DNA from 2 places in the Roseovarius maritimus genome. Region 1 is predicted to be linked to the other one. Evidence: riboswitches for the same ligand, from Rfam matches in the RefSeq annotation. Region 1 holds a riboswitch; the other holds the start of a gene.
What was found. A riboswitch is a leader RNA that binds a small molecule or an ion and turns the genes downstream of it on or off. The one in region 1 is predicted to bind thiamine pyrophosphate.

Region 1 (15,849 bases):
TCGGAAAGCTCTTAGTTGGGGCGGTCGGCCATCTCGGCTCGGATCTGCTGGCGCAGAAGGTCGATCGGTACACGCTTGCCGTCCTTCTTGAAGTGCCAGTAGGTCCAGCCATTGCAGCTGGGCGCGCCTTCCAGATGGGCGCCGACCTGGTGGATCGAGCCCTTGATGTCGTCACCGATCAGCGTGCCGTCGGCGCGCACCTTGGCCTTGTGGCGCTGGTTCAGCGAATAGAGCTCTTCGCCCGGGCGCAGCATGCCGCGCTCGACCAGCTGGCCGAAGGGCACGCGCGGCTCGGCGCGCTTGGAGGTGCTGACCTGCAGCGCCTCGCGGTCGAACTTACGGATGCCTTTGAGGCGCTTCTCGGCGACCTTGCGATAGCCCTCGTCCCGCTCGATGCCGATATAGTCGCGGCCGAGCATCTTGGCGACGGCGCCAGTGGTGCCGCTGCCGAAGAACGGGTCGAGCACGACGTCGCCGGGATTGGTGCTGCCCACGATGACGCGGTGCAGCAGGCTTTGCGGCTTTTGCGTCGGGTGGGCCTTCTCGCCCGCCTCGTCCTTGAGCCGCTCGTGGCCGGTGCAGATTGGCAGCACCCAGTCGCTGCGCATCTGCACGCCGTCATTGAGCGCCTTCAGGGCCTCGTAATTGAAGGTGTATTTCGCGCCTTCCGATTTCGAGGCCCAGATCATCGTCTCATGCGCGTTGGTCAGGCGCTTGCCGCGGAAATTGGGCATCGGGTTGGACTTCCGCCACACGACGTCATTGAGGATCCAGTAGCCCGCATCCTGCAGGGCCGCGCCGACGCGGAAGATGTTGTGATAAGATCCGATGACCCAGATCGCGCCATTCGGCTTGAGAAGGCGGCGCGCGGCCTTCAGCCATTCGCGCGTGAACTGGTCATAGACGGCAAAGCTGTCGAACTGGTCCCAAGCGTCGTCGACCGCATCCACCTGGCTGTTGTCGGGCCGGTGCAGATCGCCGCGCAGCTGCAGATTATAGGGCGGATCGGCAAAGATCAGATCGACCGAATTTTCTGGCAGCGCGTTCATCGCTTCGATGCAATCGCCGCTTAGGATCGTGTTGAGAGGAAGCGCGGGCGCGCCCTCGATCTTGGTCATCTTCGTCATGTCTTGCCTCTGTCCCGGCGCGATTTTGCGCTCTGTCTACTTGTGGACAAAGATGAGTCATCGATGATTCGTGGTCAATTTCTTTTTTGAATCAGGAGGTTAGTTATTTATCTTGATACAAGATATTGTGCACCGGCTTGAAGGTTCGTCTATGGTGTGGGGTCACCCCCAGATTTCGGAGCGCCTCTTTGTGGTGCGGTGATGGATATCCCGCATTCGTTTCCCAGCCATATCCGGGATAGTGTTGCGCCAAATCCCGCATGACATAGTCTCGACATATTTTGGCCATGATTGAGGCCGCAGAAATCGAAACCGAGAGGGCATCGCCCCTGATGACCGCCCGCGCCGGGATCGTCAGGCCGCGCGGGATCATGTTGCCGTCGATCAGCGCCAGATCTGGTCGGCGCGGCAATCCGGCCAGCGCGCGTTCCATCGCCAGATGCGACGCGCGCAGGATGTTCAGCTCTTCGATCTCCTCGACGCTGGCATGGGCGATGCTGACCTCGGCGCAGGCGGCTATGGTGTCGTAAAGCGCGATGCGGCGCGCGGCGCCCAGCTTCTTGGAATCGTTGAGACCTTCGGGAATATCGGCAGCGTCGAGCACGACAGCGGCCGCCGTGACGGGTCCGGCAAGGGGCCCGCGCCCCACCTCATCGACACCGGCGATGATGCGCGCGCCCGCGACCTGCGCGGCCGCCTCCAGAGAATAATCGGGTCCCGTCATGCCACGCCAAAAAGCACGCGCCGCACCGAAAGGCCAGAGATGTGTGCAGGCGTGCCTCTGCCCCTGTCGGCGGGTCCCTTCGCGCACGAGCGAAGCGTTCTGTCTGGGCGGATGCACTTTCCGGCGATACTCTGGGCGGCATGACCCTTGAACCCAGACTGGACATCATCGGGGCGGCGCTGGCCGATCCCAGCCGCGCACGCATCTTGTGCGAGTTGATGGACGGGCGCGCGTTTACCAACAAGGAACTAGCCTGCGCCGCCAGAATCACGGCACAAACCGCGAGCGTCCATCTGCGGCAGCTGAGCGCGGCCGGTCTGACGACATCTCTGCGTAGCGGGCGACATGTCTATCACCGCATCGCGCGTGCCGAAGTCGCCACCGTGCTGGAAAGCCTCGCCAGTCTGTCACCCACCGACCATCTGAGGCGCAATAGCCAAAACAGTCGAGACACATGTCTGGCGCGCAGCTGCTACAACCATATCGCCGGCCGGCTCGGCGTTCTGATGACCCGGTGCCTCGCCGCGTCGGATGTGCTGCTGATCGCGTCCGAGACGGTAGCCCCCGGCCCGCGCTACATGGCGTTCCTCAAGGAAGCCGGGATCGACGTCCCACCGGTCGCGGGCGGCAAGCCCCTGGTGAAGCTCTGCCTCGACTGGACTGAGCGGCGCCATCATATCTCGGGGCCGTTTGCGACCGCGATCCTCGACAGGGCCGTGACCTCGAACTGGTTGCAACGCCGCACGGGCAGCCGCTCCCTGATGATCACGGAGGATGGATTTCAGGCGCTGGACCGTTTCTTTGCGCTCGGCCGGGACGAGGTGGCGCAAGACGGCGATGCCTCGGAGTTAGGTGGATAACGAATCGTCTTTTCGCCGGGCCGCCCCAAATCGCGCTATCAAGGCGCATGACATTTTGCCGGAGACGCCCATGCCCCTGCCCACCCTCACGACCGACAGGTTCGTGCCCGAAGAAGGCCTGCGTATAATCGTGCAGGTGCCCGGCACCCATGCCCAGAGGATCACCGATACGGTTCTCAAGATCGCGCCGCTGACCTATGGCGATTATGATTGCGTCACCTTCAGGAGCGCACCGGGCATTCAGCAGTTCAGATCGCTGGGGCGCGGACACAATGCCGCAACCAAGACCGTGGTCGAGGTGCGCTGCCTGGAGCTGTCGTTCTTTTTGCCGCAGGACGAGCGTTTGACCGATACGGTTCTACGGGCAATCTATGCTGCGCATCCATATGAAGAGCCGGTGATCTTCGTTCAGACCTGCCTGAGAACGCAGCACATACGGGGAATGGACGAGGACAATCCCGCGAGGTTCTGGAACAGCGAGGCCGAGGACTGGATTCCGCAGGAGCATCGGTAGGGAGGTGGAAAAGGGCCCCGGAGAGGCCCTTTTCATACATGATCGGGTCAGGCCGGATCAGTGCGCCCGGCGATAAGGCCGCGCGCTGTAGCGCTGCTGTTGACGGTGGTCATAGGCGCGCCGCTCGGACCGGCGGTCGCGCATGGCGTTGCGATGATCGTTATAGCCCTTGTGGTAAGCACGCTCGACAGCGCGTTGGCGGGGTCTCTGATAACGGGGTTTCTGATACCGAGGCTGCTGATATCGGGGCTGCTGATATCGAGGCTGGTAGACATGCTTGCGCTGGGGCTGATAATAGCGCGCCGCGCCGCGGCGCTTGTCCTTTTGCGCGTCATGGATAACGGCGCCGACGATGGCCACACCCGCGATGGCCGCAAGGGCGCGGGCAAGGTCCCGGTCGCCAGCTTGGGCAGGGGCGGCGGTCAGGCCGGTGACGGCGATCGAGGCCGCGATGATCATGGATACGAATTTGCGTGACATGGGGGCGATCCTTTCAGTGGATGATATGCAGTACCTCATCACGCTCGCCCGGCCCGACCGCGCATCGCAATATCGCCCTACTGCTATCCGATATCAGTCCCACGGCATGCGGTGGGATATTGTATAGCCGCACGGGCTTCGCCATGGTTGGCCCATGATGAAAATCCTGGTCCCCTTGGCCCTTGCGGTCCTGATCGCGGCTCCCGCCAGTGCAGCCTGTGTCGCTGAATACAAGGCCAAGCGGGACAACCCGCTTGAGCTGTTCTACGGCACCCACCGCTTTGACGGGCCGTGCACCCTGTCCGCGGCGCGGTCGCAGCTGCGCGGGCAACTGGCATCGCAGGGCATGACCCTGCTCAAGGTGCTTTCGGTGCGCCAACAATGAGGGGCGCTACCATCCTTGCCTCGGATGCACGGCGCTCGGGCGGCCGGGTGGTTCTTTTTGGCGTGGTGGCGATCGTCGCTATCCTCACGCTGGCAGCGGTTCTTCTGTTCATTTCCCTACCCGACGCCGGGGCATTCAACGCGCGCGTCGAGCAAATCTTTGTCGAGAATGATGCCCTGACCAGCGATGCCGAGATCAAGTTGCTCGAGATCCTCGCGCTCTCAGGCACCGCCTTCAGCGAGACGCTGGTCAGCTACCGCATGGTGATCTTCGTGCTGTTGGTCTTCAGTACCGCCCTTCTGATCGCCGCGCTGACCTTTCTGATCATGCTGACCCTGCTCAACCGGCGCATGGCCCAGATCGAGCGGTCGGGCATTCAGGTCAGCTCGCTCCTGATCAGCCGCGCGGAAAAGTCGGTCTATCTGAACAATATGGGGTTCAAGCTGACCGATGCCGCGATGGAGACCCTGTCGGTTCTGGCCGAGGCACGGCTTGACGGGGATATCCTGACCGGCGCCGAGATCGAAGGCATCGTCTCGGGACGGCCTGCCACAGACTGCGAAGAGGCAGCGGGAGCTACCCGTATCAAGCGCCTGCGCGACACGCTGGGCAACCAGATGGTCAGCGAACTTCTGGTGCGCAACATCGCGCGGCAGGGCTATGTGCTGGCCATCGACAAGGATGTCATCCGCGTCATCTAAAACGTGGTCGACCGGCGCCATAAACCCGCCCGCCGGCCATTGGCCGCGAACTGACAAATGACCCGGGCGCGGGGCCTATTTTGGCATCATGAAGAATTCTTCACGCACGATCTTGCGATTCTCGACAGTATATACAGCGATCTCGCGTAAGTTCATCTTCTTGCCGGTTTCCTTTTGCGTCACCTCGGCGTCGAAGCGCACTGCGAACCGGTTGGGCGGATGCACATAGGGCCCATCGGCCTCGATCTTGTGGATCTCGTGCGTCGACGACCAATCCTCACGTTTTGCCTTGATCGCGCCGCGGCCCTTCGCGATTCGCACATCGCGCCCTGGCGGAATAACCGCCTCGACCGATTCCGCGTTTTCTGCATAAAGCTCATCGACATGTTCAATGCCGCGCCCATCCTGCATCGCCTGAACGAAGTCACGTCCAAGTTTGACCAGATCATCCATGTGAAGCCTCCCTGTCACTAGCGCCAAGTGTGGCACGATTTGGCGAGGCATACTTTGACGGGGATCAAGCTGCGCGCGGAAATCCGCCTTGATGGGCGCCTGCCTCAGAGCGGTCAGAGCCGGTTTTAAGCCTTCTGCAGCCAGCCCTCCAGCGCCGCCAGCCCCTCATCCAGGCCCGTCCGGCCAAATCCGATTCGAAACCGATCCTGCGGCGTCTCGCCCAGATCCGAGCGATAGATCGTCGAGGGCAGCACCAGAACGCCCGCCTCCTCGACCAGCCGCCGGGCAAATTCGTCCACGCCCTCAGGCCCCAGATAGCGAGGATAGCCCATGCAGGAGCCATCGGGCCGACGCCATTCGAAAAGATCGGGATGCCGCGCAAAGAAGGCATCCCATTTCGGCAGGTTCGCGTCCACGATGTCATTGTTGCGGGCCAAGAGCCGATCCCGCGCCTTGAGCGCGATGCGCGCCAGATGCTCGGACGGGCCGGAATTGCAGATCGACAGGTAGTGCTTCATCCGCTCCATCCGGCTCAGAACATCGCGGTCCTGGCACGCGATCCAGCCGATGCGCAGCCCCGGCAGCCCATAGGATTTGGACATCACGCCCAAGCTCAAACCCCGCTCGTATTCGTCCGCGACGAACGGCAGATGCTGAGCGCCCGAGGGGCCCAGCCCGTTGAAAATCTCATCGTGAAGGATCCAGATGCCATGCTGACGGCACAGATCGATCAGCGCACGGTAGCGGTCCAGCGGCAGGATGGCGCCGGTGGGGTTGTGCGGGAAGTTGATCGTCAGAAGCTTGGTATTGGGGCGGATCGCGGCCCGGATCCGGTCGATGTCGAGCGACCAGTTGTCATCCGGGTCCAGCGGCACGCCCGTTGCCTCACAAATCATCGAGGGCAGCGTTTCATGCGATTGGTAATTCGGCGTGATGACGATGGCATGATCGCCCTTGGACAGCAGCACGTTTTTCGCGGCAAAGATACCCTCGCTCGCCCCGGCAAAGCAGAGGATGTTTTCCGCTGTTTGCCGCGCGTAAGTCTGCGCAATGGTCTCGCGCAGCGCGGGCATGCCCCATGTCTCGGTATAACCCAGCCACATCGTCTCGAAGGATTTGCGGTCCTCGTCGCTGGCCATCGCCAACAGGTCAGGCAGTGCCACGCTTTCGGCGTCGGATGCCGTCAGATGATACCGCGCGCTGAACTCCCATTTGGCGAAATGCGTCTCGAGGCGAAAATCGGGCAAACTGGTCATTAAGGCTCCTTTGCAGGCGATGATCCGCTGATACGGCGGCTCGGTATGTGATCCGGATGCCCGCGAACCGCGTATATTCTGATGTAGTCAAAACAAGGAAGGTTTGTCATGCGTTCTATCGCTTCCGCCGCCTGCGTATTGTCCGTAGGGCTTCTTACAGCACCCGTGGCCGCGCAGGCGTTCGAGCAAATCACCACCCGCGACGCCTTTGTTGCCGCAACATCCGGGCGCGATCTGATCCGGCTGGGCATTTCCGTCGCGGTGTCACCTTCGGGCGAAATCATGGGCCGCGCCTTTGGCTATCCTGTCACCGGGGCATGGAACTGGCAGGAAGGCTATTTTTGCCGTGACCTTTATTGGGGCGGCGACCGCCTTGATCCCAACTGTCAGGCCGTGCGGATCAAAGGCGACACGATCCGCTTCATCTCGGATCAGGGAAAGGGTCAGAGCGCGGATCTGACCCTCAGATAGGCTCTAATCCGTCAGCTTGTAAAAGTGATGGGTTGGGCCGTGGCCGTGTCCCACGTCCAGCTTGGCTGCCCCAGCGATTGCATTGGTGATATAGGCCTTGCTCCGTGCAACGGCGGTCTTCAGGTCATGCCCGGCCCCCAGATGGGCCGCAATGGCCGAGGACAGTGTGCATCCCGTCCCGTGGGTGCTCTGGCTCTGGATGCGTGGGCCCTCCAGCCACTCTGCGCCGCCGGAATGCAGTAGCAAGTCGGGGCTTTCCACGCCGCCCAGATGACCGCCCTTCATCAGGACCGCCTGCGCGTCCAGACCCATGAGGCGCAAGGCATGCTCCAGCATCATGTCCTTGTCCCTTGCCTCGCCGATTTGCAGCAGGTCCGCAGCCTCGGGCAGGTTCGGGGTGATCACCGCCGCCATCGGCATCAAGTGGCGGCGCAGTGCATCGACGGCCTCCGCCGCCAGCAGGCGGTCGCCCCCCTTCGCCACCATGACAGGGTCCAGCACGATAGGCGCGTCCAGACCGTCCAGCGCATCCGCCACCGCGCGGATGATCCCGGCATCGCCCAGCATTCCGATCTTGACCGCGTCGATGCGAATGTCGCTGCGGATGGCTGCGATCTGCGCGGTGATGATACCCGGCTCCATCAGGTGCACCGCCTGCACCCCGCGCGTGTTCTGCACGGTCAGCGCGGTGATGGCGGCCATTGCATAGCCGCCATTGGCCGAAATCGATTTGATATCAGCCTGAATGCCTGCGCCGCCCGACGGATCGGACCCCGCGATGGAAAGAATGTTGGGGATCATATCTGCCTCCACGCCTGGATCAAGGCGCGCGCCGCGCCCTCCATTTCATCCGCCCGCGAAATGGCCGAGACAACGGCGATGCCTGCTGCGCCCATTTCGCGCAGCGCCGCCGCATCGGCTTGTCTGATCCCTCCAATGGCGACGCAGGGGAGAGGCGCGGACGCGATCAGCCGCGCCATACCGTCCATCCCGAGGGGCTGCGCCGCATCAGGCTTGGTCGCCGTGGCGCGCAACGGGCCGGTGCCCAGATAATCGACACTATCCTGCGAAATAGAGCCGAGTTGTGCTTCGGTTTCGACCGAAAGGCCCAGGATCATCTTCAGCCCGATAGAGGCGCGAATGGCACGGGCATCTCCATCGCCCTGCCCCACATGCAGGCCATCGGCACCGATGCGCCAGGCAATCTCGACCCGATCATTGATGATCAAGAGCGCCCCCGCCGCGCGGGTGAGCTTCAGAAGGGCGCGCGCCTCGTCCTCGAAGGCGGCCTCGCTGGCGTCCTTGTCGCGCAGCTGGATCATCCGCACCCCGGCGGCGAGGGCCGCGCGCACCTGATCGGTAACAGGGGCCGAAGCCCCTGCATCCGTGACGAAATAGACGGGCCCAAGATCCCTAGCATTCAGCCTCATGCCGCCTCGATCCGCGCACCTGCGGTCACATCCGCGGGCGTTAGCGCATAAAGCGCGTCGATGAACGCGGTCTGAAAGCTGGCCGGGCCAGCGCCTTTTTCGCCCGCGATCTCGCCCGCGACCGCGTAATAGGCCAGCGCGGCGACGGTGGCGGGCAGCGCGGGCTGATCCACGGCAAAGGCCGCTACGATCCCGGTCAGCGAGCAGCCCATGACAGTGATGCGCGGCATCAGCGCGTGGCCTCCCGCAACACGGTAGGCGCTGTCCCCATCGGTCACGAAGTCAACCTCGCCCGTCACCGCCACGACGCCGCCCGTCTGCCGGGCCAACGCCCGCGCCGCATCTTCGGCATCACTGACGGCGTCGGCGGTATCAGCGCCCTTGCCCGCCGCCGCCGATCCGGCCAGCGCGATGATCTCGGACGCATTCCCGCGAATGATGCTGGGCCTCAGCGTCAAGAGCCGCGCACCCGCATCCCGGCGCAGCGCGGTTGCGCCCACGGCCACAGGGTCCAGCGCCCATGGCTTGCCCGCCGCGACCATCACGCTGGCGGCGGCCTCCATTGAGCGGAGCCAAGCTGGATCGAGGGTGCCGATATTGACGCTGAGCGCGTCCGCAATACCGGCGAATTCCGCCGCCTCGCCCTCGTCATGGGCCATGGCGGGACTACAGCCGGCGGCCAGCATGATGTTGGCCATGACATTCATGGCCACGTAATTGGTGATGTTCTGCACCAGCGGCGCACGGGCACGCATCCGGGCCAGATAGTCTCCGGCGTTCTTCATCGGGATCCCCTCTTTTACGGGCGGGGGCAGGCCATGAGCCGGGCGCGCATGGCCCGGTCTCAGCGCAACTTCCTCCGCCGGCATGATCCGGTTCAGGTTCGAAGGGTGCATCTCAGCCCGGCTGTTGCGGGCGCCCCTGTTACGCGGATCAGGATGATCGCCGATTGCGGTGGCGTCAACCCGTCAGAAGTCGATGGCGATGCCCTTCTTTTCCCAATCGCCATAGCGCACGGCCTCCAGCCCTTCCTTGCGGCCGCCCAGCTCTTTGGGCAGTTCGGTCTTCTCGGCCTTGAGGCGGCGCTCTTCGGCCTCGGCCAGCGCACGTTGCGCGGCGGGCGGAAGATGACGTGGCTGATCGGGGCGGGGATCGGTGCTGTCGGTCATGGCATGGGTTCCTTTGAAGCCGTGCCCCTGATATACGCCGCCCTCGCCATTCAGCAAGGATTTGCCATGACTGCCTCGTCCAAGCCCGCGTCGCCGCGCGCCGCCGCCGCCCACCTGCTGGACCAGATTTTGGGCGAGCATCGCCAGATGGCGGACCTGCTGGCCACCGGTGCGCTGGACCGGCTGGAGGCGCCCGATCGCGCCCGCGCCCAGCGCCTTGCCACGCAGACCCTGCGCAGCCTCGAGCGCGCGGACCGCATCCTTGCCAAACACCTGCGCAAGCCGCCGCCCCTGACAGTGCGCAACATCCTGCGCCTCGGCACGGTCGAGCTGTGCCAGGGCGGTGATGCGCATGGCATCGTCAATGAATGCGTCCAGATGACCGCCGGCAACAAGCGCTTTGCCAAGCTGAAGGGGCTGGTCAATGCCGTTCTGCGCAAGGTCGCCGCTGACGGGCCTGCCGAATGGGCGATCCTGCGCGTGCCGCACCTGCCCAAATGGCTGCGCAGTCCCTTGTCCGAGGCGTATGGCGCCAAGGCCGTCTCTGGCTTCGAGGCCGCGCATTTTGCCGGCGCCCCGCTTGACCTGACGCCCAGGGGCGATGCCGCCGCGCTGGCCGAGGCAACGGGCGGCACGCTACTGCCCACCGGATCGGTGCGGGTTGAGAACGCAGGCCAGGTCAGTGCCCTGCCCGGCTATGAGGCGGGCGATTGGTGGGTTCAAGACGCCGCCGCAGCAATCCCGGCGTGTGTGCTGGGCGCGACCACGGGCGAGACGGTGCTGGACATGTGCGCGGCACCCGGCGGCAAGACCCTGCAACTGGCGGTCACGGGCGCCGATGTCACCGCGCTCGATATCTCGGACGCGCGCATGGCGCGGGTGCGCGAGAACCTTGGCCGCACCAGCCTGAATGCCACCCTCGTCACCGGCGACGCGCTGACCCATGAGGGGCAATATGACGCGATCCTTCTGGATGCGCCCTGCTCGGCCACCGGCACGATCCGGCGGCATCCGGACCTGCCCCATGCGCGAGACGGTTCCGAAATCGGCGATCTGATCGCGCTGCAATCAGCCATGTTGGACCACGCGCTGAGCCTGCTGAAACCGGGCGGGCGACTGGTCTACTGCACCTGCTCACTGCTGCCAGATGAGGGCGAATGCCAGGTCGAGGACGCGCTGTCCCGCCATCCGGGCCTGACCGTGGACGCGGCCGCGCTGGACCTGCCGGGCATCGACCCCGCCTGGCTGACCGAAGAAGGCGGACTGCGCCTGCGCCCGGATTACTGGGCCGAGATCGGCGGCATGGACGGGTTCTACATCGCCCTGCTGCGCCGCTGACGCGATTTTCGCAATCCTTCGGTGACTTGGGCACCGCCCCGCGATAAGCTGCGCGCGAAAAGGCGCCGGTGAAGAGCGCCCGGAACCGAGGCGAGCATCGAGACATATGGCACCTGCGGGCACATTCCGCGCGAAATGGACGAGGCTGCAGAACCGCATTGCCGCGCGGCGTGCGGCATGGGCGCGGCCCGCCACGGCCTTTGTCTCATCGCCCGAACCGCGCACGATTGGCAGCTTTGCAAGGGGGCGTCAGCTCTCGGCGGGGAACTTCATGTTCGCGGGGCATCTGGTGCAGAAGCCGGATGTATCCATCTGGGACATCACCGCCCCCGATGCGGCCTTCGAAGCGGAAATGCACGGCTTCGGCTGGCTGGACGACTTGGCGGCAGCCGGCGACGCGGCGGCGCGCAAGGCCGCGCAGGACTGGACCCAAGGCTGGATCGCCCGCTATGGCGCGGGGCGCGGACCCGGCTGGACACCAGATCTGACCGGGCGGCGCGTGATCCGCTGGATCAACCACGCGCTTTTCCTGCTGGCCGGGCAGGACCGCGCGGCCTCGGACGCTTTCTATCGCTCGCTGGGTCAACAAACTCTGTTTCTGGGCAAACGCTGGCACGGGGCCTCGCCCGGTCTGCCGCGTTTCGAGGCACTGACCGGCCTCATTTACGCCGGGATCGCGCTGGAGGGGATGGACCGCTATACCGCCACCGCCGCTCGGGCCCTGGGACGCGAATGTGATGCGCATATCAGCGCCGAGGGTCATCTGGTCACCCGCAACCCCGAGGAATTGCTGGACGTCTTTACCCTGCTGACATGGGCCGCCGAGGCGCTGGCCGAGGCCGAGATCGACGCGCCCTCGCTGACGGCGGCCACGGCGCGCATCGCGCCCACCCTGCGCACGCTGCGCCATGTCGATGGGGGCCTTGCGCGGTTCCACGGCGGCGGGCGTGGGCTTGAGGGGCGGCTGGACACCGCGCTGGCCGCCAGCGGCGTCAAGACGCGGCGCGAGGGCGGGCTGGCGATGGGATACGCACGTCTGAGCGCCGGGCGCACGTCTGTCATCATCGACGCGGCGCCGCCGCCCACGGGTGCGGCCTCGACTGGCGCCCATGCCTCGACCATGGCGTTCGAGCTGACCTCGGGCCGCCGTCCGGTCATTGTGAATTGTGGCTCGGGCGCCAGTTTCGGCGCCGATTGGCGGCGGGCAGGCCGCGCCACGCCCTCGCACAGCACCCTTGTCGTCGATGGTGCCTCCAGCGCGCGGCTGGCCGCCCCCGGCGCGGAGGCCGAGTGGCTGAGCCAAGCCCCCCGCCACGTTCCTGTCCAGATGAGCCGCGCCTCGGATGGCGTGCGATTCGAGGGCGGGCATGACGGCTATGTCCGCCGCTATGGCCTGACCCATGCGCGCACGATCGAGATGACCTTCGACGGGCGCGGCGTCGCGGGCGAGGATATGCTGCTGGCCATAAGCCCCGAGGACAGGCGGCAGTTCGATGCCGCGATGGACCGCACGCGCATGCAGGGCATACCCTACCAGATCCATTTCCACCTTCACCCCGAGGTGGATGCCAATGTCGATATGGGTGGCGTGGCGGTCTCATTGGCCCTGCGCAGCGGCGAGATCTGGGTCTTTCGCACGGACGCGCGGGCGAAAATTACTCTGGAGCCATCAGTTTATCTGGAAAAATCGCGAATCAAGCCGCGTGCGGCCAAACAGATAGTTTTATCCGGGCGCACGCTGGAGTATGCGGGCCGCATCAGATGGTCGCTCGCCAAGGCTCAGGACACTCCGATCAGCATTCGCGATCTGGCGCAGGACGCGCCCTATCCGGAGCTGGACGGCGACCGGAATGACTGACACGCCATAACGCAGGATCGCACCATGACCGATATCGCTCCCATCCGCCGCGCCCTTCTGTCCGTCTCGGACAAGACCGGGTTGATCGATCTGGGGCGCGCCCTGTCCGAGCGTGGGGTCGAATTGCTCAGCACTGGCGGCAGCGCCAAGGCATTGCGCGATGCGGGGCTGGAGGTGCGCGATGTGGCCGATGTCACCGGCTTCCCAGAAATGATGGACGGGCGCGTGAAAACGCTGCATCCCGCCGTACATGGCGGCCTTCTGGCGCTGCGCGACAATGACGATCACGTAAAGGCGATGGACGAGCACGGCATCGGTGCGATCGACCTTCTGGTGGTCAACCTCTACCCGTTCGAGTCCACCGTCGCCGCCGGCGCTGACTATGACACCTGCATCGAGAATATCGACATCGGCGGCCCCGCGATGATTCGCGCCGCAGCCAAGAACCATGGGTTCGTCAATGTCGTGGTCGATACCGAGGACTACGCGCCATTGCTGGAGCAGATGAAGGCCAATGACGGCGGCACGACGCTCGCCTTCCGTCAAAAGCTGGCGATGACCGCCTATGCGCGCACTGCCGCCTATGACAGCGCTGTCAGCACATGGATGGCCGCGCAGCAGAATGACAATGCCCCCCGCCGCCGCACCGTCGCCGGATCGCTGGCGCAGGTGCTGCGCTATGGCGAGAACCCGCACCAGGCGGCCAGCTTCTATCTCGACGGCAGCGCGCGGCCGGGGGTCGCGACAGCCAAGCAGCTGCAGGGCAAGGAGCTGAGCTACAACAACATCAACGACACCGACGCCGCTTTCGAGCTGGCCAGCGAATTCGCCGCTGCCGATGGCCCCGCCTGCGCGATCATCAAGCACGCCAACCCCTGCGGCGTCGCCCGCGCGGCAACGCTGAAAGAGGCCTACACCCGCGCCTTCGATTGCGATCGGACATCGGCCTTCGGCGGGATCATTGCCCTCAATCAGCCGCTGGATGGTGCGACCGCCGAGGAAATCGCACAAATCTTTACCGAGGTCGTGATCGCCCCCGGCGCGGACGCGGATGCGCGCCGCATCTTCGAGGCCAAGAAGAACCTGCGCCTGCTGATCACGGAGGGCATGGCCGATCCAGCAGAGGCCGCGCAGACGATCCGGCAGGTCGCGGGCGGGTATCTGATGCAGGACAAGGATAACGGCCATATCACCGCGGATGATTTGAAGGTCGTGACCAAACGCCAGCCGACCGAGGCCGAATTGGCCGACATGCTCTTTGCCTGGAAGGTCGCCAAGCACGTCAAGTCGAACGCCATCGTCTACGTCAAGGACGGCGCCACCGTCGGCGTCGGCGCGGGCCAGATGAGCCGCGTGGACAGCTGCCGCATCGCCGCGCGAAAAGCCCAGGACATGGCCGAGGCGCTGGCCCTTTCCGAGCCGTTGACGAAGGGCAGCGTTGTCGCATCAGATGCGTTCTTCCCCTTCGCCGATGGCCTTCTGACGGCCGCAGAGGCAGGCGCGACCGCCGTAATCCACCCCGGCGGGTCAATGCGCGACGACGAGGTGATCGCCGCCGCCGACGAGGCGGGCCTTGCCATGGTGCTGACTGGAATGCGCCATTTCCGGCACTGATGCCGCTTCGGCCTCGAAAGGGCGCATGACATGAAGACAGTATTCTGGTCGGCCTTTTGGATCTTTCTGCTGGATCAAGCCACGAAATACCTCGTGGTCCATTGGATGAACTTGCGCACGCTGGGCGCTATCGACGTCTGGCCACCCTTTCTCAACCTGCGCATGGCATGGAATTACGGCATCAATTTCGGCCTTCTGGCCGGCGACGCACCTTATACACGCTGGATCCTGATCGCCGTCGCGCTCGTCGTTTCGGGCGCTGTCCTGTGGTGGATCCGCCACGAGCCGGGCGGAAAATGGCAGAAAATTGCCGCGGGCTTCCTGATCGGCGGCGCGCTCGGCAACGTGATCGACCGGCTGCTCTACGGGGCGGTCGCGGACTTTCTCAACATGTCCTGCTGCGGCTTTGACAATCCATACGCCTTCAACGTGGCAGATATCGCCATTTTCATCGGCGCCTTCGGGATGATCATTCTGAGCCCCGGCAAAAAGCCTGCGTGACCTCCCCGCGCGATTGCGTTAAACATCGCGCAACACTTTGCGAAAGAAGGGCCGATCCCATGCGCCGCAGCATCCTGGCACTTACCCTGATGACCCTCGCCATCGCTGCCTGCGGGCGCAGCGACGGCGCCCTGACGCGCATAAAGAATGACGGCAACGGCCCGGACGAGTTTGCCGTTTTGCCGACGGCTCCGCTGCAAACGCCCGAAAGCTATAACAACCTGCCCCCGCCCACGCCGGGCGCGGCCAACCTCGTCGACCCCAACCCGCGCGCGGCTGGTGTTGCGGCGCTTGGCGGCAATCCTGCTGCCACGGTCCCGGGCGGCCAGATCTCGGGTAGCGATGGCGGGCTGGTGAACCATGCCAACCGCTTTGGCGTCTTGCCGGACGTGCGCCGGGAACTGGCGATCGAGGATGCCCAGGTGCGCCGCCGTCATGGCAGGGTCAACATCTTCAATCTCGGCGCCAATGACGACTATACCGCAGCCTATAAGAAACAGTGGCTGGACAGCCAGGCCGAACAGCAGCGGCTGATGCAGCGTGGCATCGTCACACCGTCCGCACCACCAGCCCAGTAAGTCAGGCCCACGCCACGCATCAGCGCCCCGGCCCCAGGCACGGGGCGTTTCTTTTAGGACCCCGCGCCCGATCACGGATATGGCATCGCGGGTTGCGCAAGAGGCCGCGCAGCGTATCTATTTGCCAATAGCAGCCGACACCGCCCGGCACACAGCCATAACCGGAGACCGCATATGCGCGCTTTGATGATAGCCCTGATGACCCTGTTGCCCGTTGCCGTCTTTGCGGAGGATATCGCCGCGTCCGGCACCGATGATGTGACCAGCTACACGCTGGACAATGGCTTGCAACTGGTCGTGATCGAGGACCATCGCGCGCCCGTCGTCACGCATATGGTCTGGTATCGCGCCGGATCCGCGGACGAGCCGCCGGGCAGCTCGGGCGTTGCG
Region 2 (15,849 bases), 320 kb from region 1:
AGAAGAACGCCGTCAGCATCACCCCATTGGCCGAGAGAGCGCCCAGCCACGCGGTCACGATGCAGCAGATCACGGCGGCGATGGACAAACCTATCAGCACGTGGCGCCTGTCATACTTGTCCGCCAGCCATCCCACCGGAACCTGCGCCAGCGCGCCGCCCAGAACGAAGGCGGCCAGAAACCATGCGATCTGCTCGACCGCCAATCCCACCTGCTGGCCGTAAAGCGGGCCGACCATGCGAAAGGTCGCGCTGCTGAGCGCTGCGGTGACCACGCCCGCCGCCGCGAGGGGCGAGCAGGCGATGGCCAGCATGGGCCGCAGGCGCGGCGCGCTGGGCGTCGCGGGCTGCTCGGCCTTGGTCAGTGTAATGGGCAGAAGGGCCGCACAGCAGATCAGCGCGAGGATGTTGTAGGAGATGTAGGACGCGGGCTCGAGCACCGAGATCAGCATCTGCGCAAAGAGCGACGCGCCCATGTCCGCGACGCGGTAGACGCCCATCGCCCGCCCGCGCGTCTCATTCGTGACCTTGGCCTGCAGCCATGCTTCCAGCACCGTGTAGCAGCCCGCAACGCAAAGCCCCATCGCGACCCGCATCAGCGCCCAGGCATAGGCGTCGATCACCATCATATGGGCGATCAGCGACATCGCCCCGGCGGCGGTAAAGGCGGCGAAGGCGCGGCTGTGTCCGACGCTGCCCATCAGGCGCGGCGCCCACCAGCAGCCGATGAAGAACCCCAGGAAATGCGCCGAGCCAAGAAGGCCGATTTCAGCCGTGCTGAAGCTGAGGGCAAGGCCGCTGAGCGCATCGAGCGGGCCGACGCCCCCCGACGATAGCTGCATCAGGACGACCGACAGGAACAGCGCCGCGAAAGAGATGATCATGCGCATGGTGCTGCTTTCCCGCTTGGATGTGCCACCGGCTGCCGGTGAGATTGCACAGCCCCGCATGGAAAGCCAAGCCCGCCCCGTTCTTCTTGCTGCAAATATCCCGGCCGGAGGCTCCGGCGCGAGCGGCAGGCGGTGGCGCTTGCGTGTCAGGCCTCGGCCGCGTCCATGCGCCAGCGCCCCGGCGCGCCCGACAGATGCCATGAGGCGGGCGGCGCGGTGCGCGCGCGGGTGCGGGTCAAACTCCACCCCGGCGCGCCGGGGCGATGCGCGGGAGCCATGTGCCAGCGCGTCTCGATGCCGGGCGCGCCGCCTGCGCCGGGGGTCAGGATCAAGCCCAGAGGGGCGCCCATCTTCATTGCAGCGCCCGCTTCGGCGGCCAGGTGTAGGCGCCGCACCGGTGTCAGGCCCGGCGGGCCGGGCAGATCGGCCACCACCAGCGGAGCCGCGCCGCTGCGCAGCGCTTCTTCCAGGGTCCAGAGGGTATCGGCGGGCCGCTCGGGTGCGACCCAGATGAACCGCTCGGGGCCGGTAAAGGCGGCCATGCCATCGGGGTTCAGTGCGCCCGCCTGCCAGGGGGGCGCAATCCACAGCACCGGCCCCTGCGTGGCAGCGGCGATCAGCATGGCCAGCATGTGCCGCGCCGGCCCGCACGCTTCGTGCAGGCGGGCCAGCGGCAGGGCGATATCGCCTAGAACGGGCAGGGCCGCGTGGCCTTTTTTGGCGTCGAGATTCGGAAGTATGGACATGAGATAATAATATTTTGTTCGCTAAATGTTCTCAACCGGCATTTTGCGCGTGACGCCGCGCGCCCAGACGTTACCCTGCGCGCGAAATAATAAGGGACTATGCGTGATGAAGATGAATCCGCTTGGCCGCACCGGCCTGATGGTGAGCGAGCTGTGCCTCGGCTCGATGACATGGGGCAGCCAGAACACCGAAGCCGAGGGTCACGCCCAGATAGACCGCTCGCTGGAGCGCGGGGTCAATTTCATCGACACCGCCGAGATGTATCCGACCAACCCCAAGATCGCCGAAACGCAGGGCGATACCGAAGAGATCATCGGCACTTGGCTGGCCAAGACCGGGCGGCGCAGCGACGTGATCCTTGCCAGCAAGGTGTCGGGCACCGGCCTCATGCATGTGCGCGGCGGCGCGCCCATTTCGGCCCAGAGCATCCCCGAGGCGGTCGAAGGCTCGCTGAAACGCCTTCAGACCGACCATATCGACCTCTATCAGTTTCACTGGCCCAATCGCGGCAGCTACATGTTCCGCCAGAACTGGACCTATGACCCATCGACCCAGAACACGGCCGAGGTACTGGACGACATGCACGCCACGCTGGAGGCGGTCGAGCGCGAGGTGGCACGCGGCACCATCGGCCATTTCGGCCTCTCGAATGAAAGCGCCTGGGGCACAGCGCAATTCCTGGCGCTGTCCGAGGCCAATGGCTGGCCCCGCGTTGCCAGCATCCAGAACGAATACTCGCTGCTCTGCCGCCTCTATGACACCGATCTGGCCGAGCTGAGCGTGCATGAGGATGTGGGCCTTCTGGCTTTCACACCGCTGGCGGCGGGCCTCTTGTCGGGCAAGTATCAGGGCGGTGCGGTGCCCAAGGGCTCGCGCAAGTCGATTACCGAGGATCTGGGTGGGCGTATCACGCCGCGCGTCTTCGAAGCGGTCGATGCTTATCTGGGTATCGCCAAGCGGCACGGGCTGGACCCGTCGCAGATGGCTCTGGCCTGGACGCTGACGCGGCCCTTCATGACTTCCTGCATCTTTGGCGCGACCACGATGGAGCAGCTGGACATTGCGCTGGGCGCGGGCGATCTGACCCTCAGCGATGAGGTGATGGAGGAGATCGACGCGGCCCACCGCGCCCATCCGATGCCGTTCTGACCACCCTGCGCGGCGCTAGTCGGCGATCTCGCCCGCAAGGTCGCGCAGGAAGTCCGGCATCTCGCGGTCCGACACGGTGGCCTCGCGCAGCAGGTGATCGAAATGCCCGGTCAGCGCCTGAACCCGCTCGGTATCGCGAAAGGCCAAATAATTGCGCCCGATATAGATCACCGCCAGAAGCGGGCCGAAAACCGTGACCGGCGCGGAATAGACGCGCCGCGCATCGAAGAGCGACAGACGCAGGCGGGGATAAAGCGCCTCGGTCACGTCGATCAGGCGGGCGATCTGGGCGCGCCGGACGGGCAGGGGCAGGCCCCGATAATATCCCTCGCCGCGCGCAAAGCTCTGCATCTCATGCAGCGGCAGGGTCACCTCATAATCCGATTGCGTCCCGCGCATCCAGTTCAGCCTGTCTTCGGACGCGCCGATCACCTGATCGGTGCTGCGCCCCAGATGCGGCTCGTATTCCCATTCCAGCATCGCGCGCGTTTTCAGCATGTCGGGCAGGGCGGCGGGCACATGGCGAATCTTGTAGCCTGCTGCCTCCTTGTGCCACTCGAAGATCTGCGCATCGACTAGCGCGCGGGGCGCCTCGGTTAGCGACAGCGAAGTGGCAAGGATATCCGCCGCCGTTTCGGGGCGGTCGGTCAGGCCCAGCAGCCAATCGGCCGAAATTCCCAAAACACGGGCGCATTCACCCACGACCTGCGCATTGGGCAGACGCGCGCCCGCCCCCGCCAGAAGTTGCGAAACGGTCGAGCGATCCACGCCGATGGCACGGGCCAGCGCGCTCTGGCTGAGACGGCGCATCGCCATAGCCTCGCCCAGACGCGAGCGAAAGAGGGTGGCGCGTGCGCGCTTGTCTGTTTTGACCATCATTGGTGATAATTATCACTAATGTCTTGGAATGTTAACTACAAACAGAATGGGCGCGGGGCGGCGACTGGGATATCCGGGTGTCATCAAGACATTGAAATCATTTGGAGGATCTATGGAACGGCCCCGCCGCACCTTGGTCAAGGCGATCATCTGGAATATCAACGGTCTCTTCATGATGAGCCTCGTGGGCTACCTCATGACCGGATCGGCGGGCGCGGGCGGCGCGATGGCGGTGATCAACACCGCAATCGGCCTGAGCCTCTATTTTCTCTACGAGCGGATCTGGTCGCGCATCTCCTGGGGTCGCGTGGACATGCACGGCTGATCCGGCCTTCCGGGTGTTGCCCATGTCACCTATATCTGCTCTGGCTCCGGGCCTGATTTGAAGGCATGAGGGGCCATGTCTGCATGGGTTCTTCTCGCCATATCCGCCGCCGCGTTCCAGACGCTGCGCTTTGTGCTGCAAAAACATCTGAGCATGGGACCGCTGTCCGTGGGCGGCGCGACCTTCGCGCGCTTCGCCTATTCGATGCCTTTCGTGCTGGTGCTGGCGGCGGCGTATCTCTGGCAGACGGACGCAGCGCTGCCGCGCCTCACGCCGCTTTTCTGGACCTACGCGCTGTCAGGCGGGCTGGCGCAGATCCTCGCCACATGGTGCATGGTCGCGCTCTTTGCCGCGCGCAACTTTGCCGTCGGGATCACCTTCAAGAAAACTGAAACGGTACAAACTGCGCTGATCGGGCTTGTCGTGCTGGGCGACCGCGTCAGTCTACCGGGCATGGCGGCCATCCTCATCGGCCTTGTCGGCGTGGTGATCCTGTCGGGCGGCGCGGGGGCGGATCGCTGGCGCATCTTCAACCGGGCGGCGGCGCTGGGGTTGATCGCGGGGGCGCTCTTTGCGGTGTCAGCCGTGGGCTATCGCGGCGCGACGCTGCAAGTGGCGTCAAGCGATGCGCTGATGCGCGCGCTGATCACGCTGGCCGCAGTCACGATCTCGCAGGCGCTGGGCATGGCGCTCTGGTTGCGCTGGCGCGATGCGGGAGAGATCGGGCGCGTCATCGCCGCGCGTCGCACCGCCGTCTGGATGGGCCTGACCGGGCTGGGCGGCAGCCTTTGCTGGTTCACCGCCTTCACGCTGCAGAATGCCGCCTATGTTTTCGCGGTTGGGCAGGTCGAGGTGATCTTTTCGCTGATCGCCGCGCGCGTGTTCTTTGGCGAGCGGATCACGCCGCGCGATGGCGTCGGCGTGGCACTTGTCACCTGTTCGGTGCTTGCAGTGGGCTTCTTCCGCTGAGGCGCAGAAAAAGGCTCTGCTCGTCATCATTGCGAAAGAACGGCACCGAGACGGGCGGCGCGGGATCATGCGCACGGGCCGCCACCTCGGCCAGGACGACCTCGGTGATGAAGGGCAGATCGAACCGGCGCGCCTCGGGCAGGGGCACCCATTGCAGGTGGCTCAACTCATCCGTCGCGGCGCTGAAATCATCCAGATCGCCGCTTATATGCGCCGCGTCGATCAGGAAGAACCGCGCATCGAAGCGGCGCGGCCGGCCCGGCGGCGTGATCGCGCGAAAGACGAATTGCAGCGCGCCCGCATCGGGCACATGGCCGCGCGCGGCAAAGCTGGCCCAATCCGCTGGGATTGCGCCGGGCCAAGCGCCAGGGCGCCCGACGATCAGGCCCGCCTCCTCCCAGAGCTCGCGTATGGCGGCGGCGGCGAGGGCCACGGAGCGGCCCGGCGCGCAGGCCTCATCCAGCCGGTCCGAACAGAGCGCGGGCAGCGGTGTGACCAAAGGCACCTTCGCATCCGCCGGGTCCACGGCGCCGCCCGGAAAGACGAATTTCGACGGCATGAACGCTGCCGCCGCGCCGCGCTGCCCCATCAGAACGCTGGGGGCTGGGCCATCCTTGCGCAGAAGAATGACGGCCGCGGCATCGCGAACAGGCACTGGCGGCTGGGTCATAGATGCCCTCCGTACCTGGGCCTCAGGCGCGTGAGCCAAAGCCGTGCATCTGCCGCGCCCATTGGAACGCAACTACCGCGCCCTTGAGGCGCGGCAGCAGATACAGCGACAGGCCCACGCAGCCGATAGCGAAGATGGTAAAGAGCACCAGCGGCTCGGGGCGGAACTGGACGAATGCGATATGCAGCGCCGGCGCCATGATATGGCCGACGATCAGGATCGTGAGATACGCGGGGCCGTCATCGGCGCGGTGCTGGGACAGATCTTCGCGGCAGACGGGGCAGGTATCGCGCACCTTGAGATAGCTTTTCAGCAGCGGGCCCGAGCCGCAATTGGGGCACTTACAACGGAAGCCCTTGCGCAAAGCGGGCCAGAGCGCGCGCTCGTCCGTCTGTATGCTGTCGTCAGTCATGTCGTCCTCGAACCTGTCAATCGGCGCAATCTGCGTCAAGTTGGCCGGAATTGAAAGAGGCAAGGACGTGTTCGCGCGCCGTCGCGCCGATTTGCCGCGCAGCAGCGCGGCGCGCGGCAGATCAGGCGGCGGGCCGCGCGCTGATGGTGACCGTGTTGCGCCCGCGGGCCTTGGCCCGATAGAGCGCGCGGTCGGCTTCCTCCAGCAGCGCCTCTACATGCTCGCCCGCGGCCTTTTCATCTTTCTGCGCGCGGCCCATAGCGACGCCGATGCTGACGGTGACATGCGCCGTTTGGGGCTGTCCTCGCAGTGTGATCCCGGCCTCGCCGATGCGGCGGCAGAGCCGATCTGCGGCGCGGCGTGCCTCAGTGCCATCGGCGCCGGGCATGACGATCAGAAACTCCTCGCCTCCGATGCGAGCCACCAGATCGACCTCGCGCACGCTGCTGCCCAGAAGGTCGGCGACATGGCACAGCACGCGGTCGCCCGCCGCATGGCCCAGACGGTCATTGATCTGCTTGAAATGGTCCAGATCGGCCAGCATCACCGCAAAGCCCGAGCCGCCATCCTCCTGCGCCATGGCCAGGCCCTTGAGGAAAGGCATTGCAAAGCGGCGATTGTAGAGGCCGGTCAGCGGGTCGATCATGGCCGCGCGCAGCCCGTCATGTAGCCGCGCGCGCAGGTGGTCGACCGCCTGCTTGCGCTGAATCTGGCGGCCAAGGCGGAGCGTCAGCTCGCCCAGATCGGTCGGCCCTACGATCACGTCGCTTGCGCCCATGTCCAGAAGACTGGCCGCCTGCCCGCGCCCTTCGGTGTCGAGCAGGCAGATGATGCGCCCATGCCGCGCCTCGGGCGAGGCGCGCAGCTCGGCCATCATCTCGAGGCCGGTCGCCTGGGCGGCATCAGGGATCATCAGCACGAAGACATCCGCCGCGGGCGCGCCCGGTGTTGCGGTGACGGGTCCGCCGGCAGGAAGGGCGGTGATCTGGTGGCGACAGGCGCTGCGCAGGCGGGTGCGCAAGGCCATCGCCTCGGCCATCTGCACACCGATGATGGTGATACGCCCTGGGCGCAAAAGGCCGCCCTGCGCCTCGCCGAACCCGGCGGCGCAGTCAGGCCCGGCATTCAGCCGCATATCCTGCAGCGCGTGATGCTGGCGCAGCAGGCCGCGCAGCCGGGCCAGCATGATCCGCTCGTCGATAGGCTGGGTGATCACATCATCGGCCCCCGCCTCAAGCGCGCCAATGCGGGCAGAGCCGGTATCCTCGGAGAGGAGCGCAACGATAGGAACGGCGGCCAGATCGTGCCGAGTCCGCAGCGCGCCGATGAGGTCCGCGCAGCTCATGTCGCAAAGCGCAGCACCCAGAATGATGAGGTCCGGGCGCAGCTCGCGCGCCAACGCGACCGCCGCGCTGCCGGTCGACGCCTGATGCACCTCGAAATGCGCCGCCGAAAGTTTCACTTTCAGCACGATCCGGTTGGTCGCCACGGCGTCCACGATCAAAATTTTGCCTGACATGGGCGTCCGCCTTTCTGACTTGCCCTATTCTCACGCCCGACTATCCGTGCCAGAAGTTAAGAAAACCTTTCCGGGATTTTCATCATTATGAAGTATACGCGAGATTCCGCCGAAACGATTGCGCTCAAATGCCTTGGCTGGCTGATCGCAAATGACGAGTTGATGCCTGTTTTCATGGGTGCAACGGGCGCGAGTGAGGATGATCTGCGCCAGGGGGCCTCTGATCCGGTCTTCCTCGGAGCGGTGCTGGATTTCTTAACCATGAATGACGAGTGGGTCATCGACTTCTGCCGCGACGCGGGACTGCCTACCGAGGCACCAATGCAGGCGCGCACCCTTCTGCCCGGCGGGCAGGTGGAGCATTGGACATGAGCCGCGCCCTGCTCATCGAAGGCATCGTCTTTGACAAGGACGGAACGCTCTTTGATTTTCACACCACCTGGGCCGACTGGACGCGCAATTTGCTGGTGCATCTGGCCGAGGCTCATGACGGCGATGCCCAGGCTTTGGCCGATGCCGTCCAGTTCGATCTGGGGGCCTGCCGGTTCCTGCCGACCAGCCCGCTGATCGGCGCGACCAACCGCGAGGGGGCCGAAACGCTGGCCGCCGTTTTGAGGGGCGTGGATGCGGACCAGATCGAAGAGCATATGCGGCTCAGCTCGGGCGAGGCGCCGTTGCAACCTGCCGTTCCGCTGGTGCCGTTCCTGACGGATCTGGCGGCACGCGGGTTGAAGGTGGGCCTGGTCACCAATGATACGGATCACGGCGCGCGCACTCATCTGGGCACGGCGGGCGTTCTGGATCATTTCGATTTCGTCGCCGGATACGATTCCGGCCACGGCGCCAAGCCCGAGGCCGGCCCGCTTCTGGCCTTTGCGCTGCAATCCGGTCTCGATCCCGCGCGCTGCGTCATGGTGGGCGATAGCACCCATGATCTGAGGGCGGGCCGCGCGGCGGGCATGTGGACGCTCGGCGTGCTGACCGGCATCGCGAACCGGAATGAGCTGACGCCTCTGTCGGATGCGGTGTTGCCCGATATCGGCCACATCCCCGCCTGGCTAGACAGGTGAGACGCCATCCGTCCTTCGGCCTTGCGCTGGCTGTGTTTGGTGCGCTGGTTCTGACGCCCGACGCGATGTTCCTGCGCCTGTCCGAGATGTCGGGCCCCCAGATGATGGGCTGGCGCGGGATCTTCATGGGCACGTCGCTGATCCTTCTGTGGCTGCTCAGCAGCCGCGGGCGCATGGCCGATCTGGCCCTGCTGGCCAGCGGTGCGGGCCTTGCCATCGTCGCCTGCCAGTTCGTCAACTCGGCGCTCTTCGCGCTGGGGATCGGGGCCGCGCCGGTGGCGATCATCCTTTTTGGCGTGGCAACCACCCCGATCTGGGCGGCCCTCCTGGCATGGGTCCTGCTGGGGGAGCGAACGGCGCGCGCGACATGGATCACAATCGCGATCGTGGCCTTCGGCATCAGCATCGCCGTGCTGGGCGGAGAGGATATGTCAGGAGCGCCGGGCGCCGTCCTTTTCGGCGCCTTCGCGGGGCTTGGCGTGGCGATGATGCTGGCGCTGAATTTCGTGGTGCTGCGCGCACGGCCCGCGCTGCCCATCCCGCTGCTGATCGGTCTGGGCGCGCTTTGCGCCGGGGCGGCGGGCGTCACGGCCACCGGCCCCGCGCAGATGACGGACGGCAATATCTGGGCCATCGCCATCACCGGTTGCATCATCCTGCCGGTCTCGTTCCTGTCGCTGTCCATCGCGTCGCGCCATACGGCGGCCTCGAATGTCAGCTTGCTGCTACTTCTGGAAACGGTGCTGGGGCCGGCCTGGGTCTGGCTGGCGCTGGGCGAGGCGCTGACACCCCGGATGCTGCTGGGCGGGACCATCGTCGTGGTCGCGATTGCCGTCTATCTGCTGCACGCGCGGCGCATTGCGCGGCGCGGCGTGGCAAAAACGACACCGGTTGCCGCAAAGTGAACATCGCTCCCCTCATGCCCGTGGTTCGGTAAACCCGGCACGAAGGCAATGGGAGGCGCCCGATGACCGAGGAACCGAAGCGACGACAGCGCAGCGGCGGGCGGGCAGGCAATGCGGGTCGGCGCGGCACCGCCGCGATCGAGCAGATGCCATGGGCACCCCCGATCAATATCGACCGACCGACCGAGCCGCTGGGTGATGAGGGTGTCGCCGCCATCCATAATGGGGCAATGCGCATCCTCGAGGAGATCGGGATCGAGATACTGAACGCCGAGGCGCTGGAGATCTTCCGCGCCTCGACCGGCTGCACGATTTCGGGCACGAACCTGCGCATGGGCCGTGACTTCGTGATGGAGCAGATCGCTCTCGCGCCCGAACAATGGACCATCACACCGCGCAACCCCGAGCGGCAGATCACGATGGGCGGGCGGCACCTCAATTTCGGCAACGTGTCGTCGCCGCCCAGCTACTGGGACATGACGCTGGGTCGCAAGGTGACTGGCACGCGGCTGATGTGCGCGAACCTTTTGAAACTCAGCCAGTATTTCAACTGCATCCATTTCGTCGGAGGCTATCCGGTCGAGCCGCAGGACATTCACGCCTCGGTGCGGCATCTCGACGTGCTTTATGACAAGCTGACGCTGACCGACAAGGTGGCGCATGCCTACTCCTTGGGAAAGGAGCGCGTGGAGGACGTGATGGAAATGGTGCGCATCGCTGGAGGGCTGAGCGATGCCGAGTTCGATGCGACGCCGCGCATGTATACCAATATCAACTCCACCTCGCCGCTCAAGCATGACGAGCCGATGCTGGACGGCTGGATGCGCCTCGCGCGGCGGGGGCAGGGCCTCGTGGTGACGCCCTTCACTCTCGCGGGCGCGATGGCGCCGGTGACCATGTCGGGCGCAGTCGCGCAATCCCTGGCCGAGGCGCTGGTGGCGGTGGTGCTGGCGCAGTTGGTACGTCCCGGCGCGCCCTGCGCCATCGGCACATTCACCTCCAATGTCGACATGAAATCCGGCGCGCCCGCCTTCGGCACGCCGGAATACATGCGTGCGACGCAAATGACCGGGCAGATGTGCCGCCTCTACAAGCTGCCCATGCGCGCCAGCGGTGTCTGCGCCGCCAATGTGCCCGACGCGCAGGCGACATGGGAGACGTCGAACAGCCTCTGGTCGGCGGTCCAGTCGGGCGCACACATGGTCTACCACGCGGCTGGCTGGCTGGAGGGCGGTCTGATCGCCAGCCCCGAGAAATTCGTGATGGATTGTGAGATCCTACAGCAAATCCAGCGCTACATGGATCCCATGCTGACGGCGACCGGCCCCGACGAGATCGCGGTCGAGGCCATTGCCGAGGTGGGCAATCAAGGGCATTTCTTCGGCACCCAGCACACGCAGGACCGCTATGAGGCGGCCTTTTATCAACCCTTCCTCAGCGATTGGCGCAATTTCGAGGCATGGGAGGCGGCGGGCGGCATCTGGACACCCCAGCGGGCGCATCAGATCGTGCACGACATCCTGGCCAGCTTCGAGCCGCCGCCCATGGACGCGGCGATCCGCGACGAGTTGGCGGATTTCGTTGCCCGCCGCAAATCCGAGGGTGGCGCGCCCACGGATTTCTAAAGCGTTTCGCCTTTAACCTGAGACATCAGATAAAGGCGAAACGCGCGCCACATTGAAGCGTGGAAGGCGTTTCGCGAAAATCAGTGATTCAGGTTTTTCACGAAACGCTTTAGGACAGTGCCTGCCGCTGACCAGCGATCGCAACGCTGTGCGGTCAGGCGTTCTTGTCCAGCGTGGCGCGGCAGGCGCGGTCGACGGCGGCGTGAAGGAGCACCGTGAAGACGGCGAGCACGATGAGCGCCGCGAACATCAGGTCCGTCTTCGCGCGGCCGCTGGCCAATAGCATCAGGTAGCCAAGACCCTTTGACGCGCCGACCCATTCGCCGATGATCGCGCCGATGGGCGCGTAGACCGCCGCAAGGCGCAGGCCCGAGGCGAAGCCCGGAAGGGCCGCCGGGATGCGGATATGGCGCATGATCCGGGCGGGGTTGGCGCCCATGAGGCGGGCCATATCGATCCAGTCCTGCGGCGTGCGCATCAGTGCATCGAAGAAGGCGGAGGTGACCGGGAAGTAGATGACCAACAGCGTCATCACCACCTTGGAGCCGATACCATAGCCGAACCAAAGGGTGAGAATGGGCGCGAGCGCAAAGACAGGCACCGCCTGGCTGAAGATCAGCATGGGGCGCACGAGGCTGCGCGCGATGGGCGAGGCGGCAAGGCCGATGGCCGTCAGCCCGCCGAAGAGCGCGCCGAGCGCGAGACCCGCCAGCACTTCGATGGCCGTGATCACCGTGTGATGCGCGATCAGCGCACGGCTGTCCCATAGCGTTTCCGCGACCAGCGCAGGGCCGGGCAGGATGAAGCGGGGCACACCCGTGGCGATGATCAGTCCCTGCCAGACGGCAATGGCGACCAACGCAGAGGCGGTGACGCTGATGAGGCGGCTCATGGCGCGCCTCGCAATGCAGCCAGAAGCGCGCCTTGGGTTTCGAGGGTTTTCGCGTCGTCGACAGGCCGCGGCGGGGTGCCCGGCGGTGCGGGCCAGGAGCTGAGGCCATCATCGCCCAGCACGAGGATCGTGGTGCCCAGCCGTGCGGCCTCGGCCGGGTCATGGGTGACCATCAGCACCGTGTGATCGCCTAGCAACTGCGCGGTCAGATCCTGCATCTGGGCGCGGGTGCGCGCGTCGAGAGCCGAGAACGGCTCGTCCAGCAGGATCACCGGGCGGTCCTCCATCAAGGTCCTGGCGAGGGCGGCGCGCTGGCGTTGCCCGCCCGAAAGCTGCGCGGGCCGTTTCTGCGCATGCTGGCTCAGGCCCACCTGCTCGATCAGTGCGGCGGCGCGCTCCGGCTGTGACGCCTCACCGCGCAGGCGTGCGCCCAGCATGATGTTCTCGGTGACGCTGAGCCAGGGCAAAAGCAGATCGCTTTGCGACATCAGCGCGACGCGACTCGTGAGCGGGGTGCCATCGCTGGTGGTCAGCGTGCCTGACAGCTCGGCCTCGTCCGCGATGCCCGCGATCACGCGCAGGAGAGTCGATTTGCCGATGCCCGAGGGGCCAAGCAGGCAGGTCCATCCGCCGGGCGCCACCCGCAGCGAAATGCGCGGGACAAGGGGCGCGCCCGCGACCGAGACGGAACCTTCCAGAGAGACGCCCGGATAGGTCATTCTGAATACGCCATGTCCCAAAAGCCGATTTCCAGCCGGGTGGCCGTGGCGAAGCGCTGCGATAGCTGTTGCCAACGCGGGCTGTGCTCGGCGCTGTTGCCGAGGCGGTGGGTCACTGCCGCGTCCAGAAGCGCGCCGACCTCGTGGCAGACCTGTTGGTTGCCCGGCCCGGCATAAGTTTCGATCCAGTCGCCATAGGGCGTATCGCCGCGCAGGTCAGCAAGGCGGAGGCCAATCTCGCCATAGCCCAGAACGCAGGGGGCGAGCGCCGCCAGCAAGTCAAGAAAATCGCCTGAATGGCCCGCATCGAGGACGTAGCGTGTATAGGCGATGTTCTGCGGCAGTTCCTCGGCGGCGAAAAGCGTAGCCTCGTCCAGCCCTTCGGCGGCGCAGGTCGCGACATGCAGCGCGATCTCTTCGTTCAGCAGGGCATGGAGCGTGCGCGCGGCAAAGCGCATTTCCTCCACCGTGCCGGCCTTATGGACCGCCAGCGCCCAGGCACGGGAGAAATGGATCAGGAAGAGATAGTCCTGCACTAGATAGCGCAGATAGGCCGCGCGCGACAGGCTGCCGTCGCCCAGCCCCTCGACAAAGGCATGGCGCGTATAGGCGTGCCACGGCTCGGCTGCCGCATCGCGCCATGCAGTGAAGGTCGCTCCGTACATCAGCGCGCGCCGGGGTCGATTGCCAGTTCAGAGACGGGACGTGTGCCCTGAATGAGGCCAGCCTCGCTGAGAAACCGCTCGAATTCAGTATACCGTGCGGTATCGACGGCAGCGGGGCGCAGGGCAAAGCGCGGCAGCGTGTCGGCCCAGGCCCGCGCGTTCAGCTCGTCATCCAGCTCGGCGCTGGTGGATTTGAAGATTTCCCAGCTCTCGTCGGGATGGTTGACGATGTATTGCGTCGCCAGTTCGGTCGCGCGCATGAAGCGCGAGATCATGTCTGCGTCCATCGTCTCGGGGTTGGCGACATAGATCAGTTCGTCATAGGGCGGCACGCCTTCCTCCTCGATGAAGAAGCATTTGCCGGGCACGCCCTCGATCGCCATCTGGTTCAGCTCGAAATTGCGGTACGCCCCGATGACGGCATCGACTTGGCCCGACATGACCGAGGGGCCGAGCGACCAGTTGACGTTGATCATCTCGACATCACTGAGGGCGATGTCATTCGCGCCAAGGATGGCCTCCAGCAGCGCCTCTTCGACACCGGCGACGGAATAGCCGATCTTGGCGCCCTTGAGGTCGGCGATCTCCTTGATCGGGCCATCCTCCAGCACCAGCAGGCAATTGAGCGGGCTGGCGATCAGTGTGCCGACGCGGATCAATGGCAGGCCCTCGGCCACCTGCAAATGCAGTTGCGGCTGATACGACAGGCCCAGATCGGCCTGGCCAGCCGCTACCATCTTGGGCGGGGAGGAGGCATCGGCAGGCGCCACCACCTCGACCGTGAGGCCGGCATCGGCGAAATACCCCCGCTCCTGCGCAATGATGATAGGGCCGTGATTGGGGTTCACGAACCAGTCCAGCACCAGGGTCATCTGGTCCTGCGCGAGGGCGGGCGTGCTGGCGAGAAGGGCGGCGGCGAGGGCGAGGGGCTTCATCGTGGCTCCGGGTCTTGTGCTCTCTGCGAGGGACGGCTGCGCGCTGCACAAGGCCGGATCCCCCGCAAGACAGCGGTGCAATTCATGGCCGGACCGGCGGAGTGCGGGCAGATGAGTAGCCGATGCACGTCTACCGCGCGTGGCTCGCTCCGTTCCCTCCGCCGGTATTGACCGGATCAGGTTCGATGGGTCGGCATCATCGCCTCTCAGCCCCGGCATTGCGGAGCACCCCAACGGATGCGCGTAGCCTAGCGGTGGTGGAGGCACGTTGCAAGCGGAGAAGGCGGGCCTGTCTGCGCCATGGCGCCGATCGGATCGGCATGGTCAAATCACCCGTTCAGCTTGCCGGTCAAAGCCGTTACGCTGCGCGCGAACAGCCGGAGCGCACCACGCATGATCACCGCCAGCCAAACCGCAACGACGCGTATCATCTACTCCTTCATCGGGGGGGCGGCCGGCCTTGCGACCTATGGGCTGATCGAACTCGTGCCGGACGTGGTTGAAAACGCTCGGGTCGTGCTGTTCCTGATCGCTTTTGGGCTGGGGTTTCTGGGGGTTCTGCTGGGGCTGATGGGGCCGCTGCGCCTGCGGATTGCCGCCGCAACGGCGCTGGGCATGGCCCTGCCGGCATCGTTGCTCTTGCTCTGGGCCAGCTTTCGGCACGATAACGCGGCCGATTTCCTGGAGGGCGGTTACGAGATTTCCGCTTATATCTACCTTTTGTTCATCTCCGTGCCCTTCGCCATCGCGCAACTGCAGCAGCATGGCGGGTGGCGGCATTACGGCCTGCTTTTCGATGCGGCGTGGGAGCTCGTGGTGCGGATCGCCTCGGCCCTCTTGTTCGTCGGAGTGACATGGACGGTGCTGATGCTCTCGGACCAGCTATTGGGACTGGTCGGGCTGACCGTGATCGAGTGGCTGATCGAGCTTGATCCGGTGCCTTACCTAATCAGCGGTGTTGCGCTGGGCCTGAGCCTCGCCATCGTCTTTGAGCTGCGAGACTATGTCTCGCCCTTCCTGATAATCCAGCTGCTGCGGGTTTTGCTGCCCGCGCTGCTGGTCGTGCTGGCGGTCTTTATCCTCGCTCTGCCAGTACGCGGGCTGAGCAGCCTTTTTGGGCAGCTCTCGGCGGCAGCGATCCTGCTGGGCGTGACAGGGGCGGGGGTAACCCTGATCACCACGGCGATTCACCGCGACGACCCGCTGTCGGTGCAGGGGCCGCTGATGCGCGGCGCGGCGCAGGCGCTGAGCGTTTTGCTGGTGGTTCCGGCGCTTCTGGCGCTCTGGGCGGTCTGGCTGCGGGTCGATCAATACGGGCTGACGCCCAACCGCATCGCCGCCCTCGTGGCTGCCGGTGTCGCCTCGATATATGCGCTGGCCTATGCGGGCGCCGTCCTGCGCCGCCGCGGCTGGCGCACCCGGCAGCGGCACGTCAATCGCAGCATGGCTGTTTTTACGCTGGTCGTCGCCGCCGTCTGG

Region 2: linked by a shared signal. The riboswitch ahead of ACEWPM_RS09440 (ABC transporter substrate-binding protein) and the one ahead of thiM (hydroxyethylthiazole kinase) in region 1 are both predicted to bind thiamine pyrophosphate.

Annotation. Positions count from the first base shown of each region.
Region 1 covers NZ_JBHFPF020000003.1:99,899-115,747, reverse strand. Annotated here, with positions in the region: gene ACEWPM_RS07890 (site-specific DNA-methyltransferase) at 12-1,127, opposite strand; gene ACEWPM_RS07885 (ribonuclease HII) at 1,231-1,851, opposite strand; gene ACEWPM_RS07880 (ArsR/SmtB family transcription factor) at 1,992-2,711, shown strand; gene ACEWPM_RS07875 (YqfO family protein) at 2,782-3,225, shown strand; gene ACEWPM_RS07870 (hypothetical protein) at 3,283-3,705, opposite strand; gene ACEWPM_RS07865 (hypothetical protein) at 3,860-4,090, shown strand; gene ACEWPM_RS07860 (hypothetical protein) at 4,087-4,791, shown strand; gene ACEWPM_RS07855 (SnoaL-like domain-containing protein) at 4,867-5,244, opposite strand; gene ACEWPM_RS07850 (aminotransferase class I/II-fold pyridoxal phosphate-dependent enzyme) at 5,370-6,500, opposite strand; gene ACEWPM_RS07845 (dihydrodipicolinate reductase) at 6,609-6,971, shown strand; gene thiD (bifunctional hydroxymethylpyrimidine kinase/phosphomethylpyrimidine kinase) at 6,975-7,772, opposite strand; gene thiE (thiamine phosphate synthase) at 7,769-8,401, opposite strand; gene thiM (hydroxyethylthiazole kinase) at 8,398-9,186, opposite strand; TPP riboswitch at 9,239-9,334, opposite strand; gene ACEWPM_RS07825 (DUF1674 domain-containing protein) at 9,370-9,570, opposite strand; gene ACEWPM_RS07820 (RsmB/NOP family class I SAM-dependent RNA methyltransferase) at 9,637-10,908, shown strand; gene ACEWPM_RS07815 (heparinase II/III family protein) at 11,015-12,766, shown strand; gene purH (bifunctional phosphoribosylaminoimidazolecarboxamide formyltransferase/IMP cyclohydrolase) at 12,791-14,380, shown strand; gene lspA (signal peptidase II) at 14,411-14,881, shown strand; gene ACEWPM_RS07800 (DUF3035 domain-containing protein) at 14,941-15,459, shown strand; gene ACEWPM_RS07795 (M16 family metallopeptidase) at 15,658-15,849, shown strand, end outside.
Region 2 covers NZ_JBHFPF020000003.1:416,960-432,808, forward strand. Annotated here, with positions in the region: gene ACEWPM_RS09360 (MFS transporter) at 1-889, opposite strand, end outside; gene ACEWPM_RS09365 (ImuA family protein) at 1,036-1,635, opposite strand; gene ACEWPM_RS09370 (aldo/keto reductase) at 1,742-2,785, shown strand; gene ACEWPM_RS09375 (helix-turn-helix domain-containing protein) at 2,801-3,664, opposite strand; gene ACEWPM_RS09380 (DUF2061 domain-containing protein) at 3,777-3,989, shown strand; gene ACEWPM_RS09385 (EamA family transporter) at 4,065-4,958, shown strand; gene ACEWPM_RS09390 (NUDIX hydrolase) at 4,921-5,628, opposite strand; gene ACEWPM_RS09395 (DUF983 domain-containing protein) at 5,651-6,040, opposite strand; gene ACEWPM_RS09400 (diguanylate cyclase) at 6,162-7,559, opposite strand; gene ACEWPM_RS09405 (DUF3572 domain-containing protein) at 7,647-7,931, shown strand; gene ACEWPM_RS09410 (HAD family hydrolase) at 7,928-8,629, shown strand; gene ACEWPM_RS09415 (DMT family transporter) at 8,626-9,534, shown strand; gene ACEWPM_RS09420 (trimethylamine methyltransferase family protein) at 9,597-11,159, shown strand; gene ACEWPM_RS09425 (ABC transporter permease) at 11,314-12,051, opposite strand; gene ACEWPM_RS09430 (ABC transporter ATP-binding protein) at 12,048-12,770, opposite strand; gene ACEWPM_RS09435 (TenA family protein) at 12,767-13,438, opposite strand; gene ACEWPM_RS09440 (ABC transporter substrate-binding protein) at 13,435-14,370, opposite strand; TPP riboswitch at 14,507-14,613, opposite strand; gene ACEWPM_RS09445 (hypothetical protein) at 14,764-15,849, shown strand, end outside.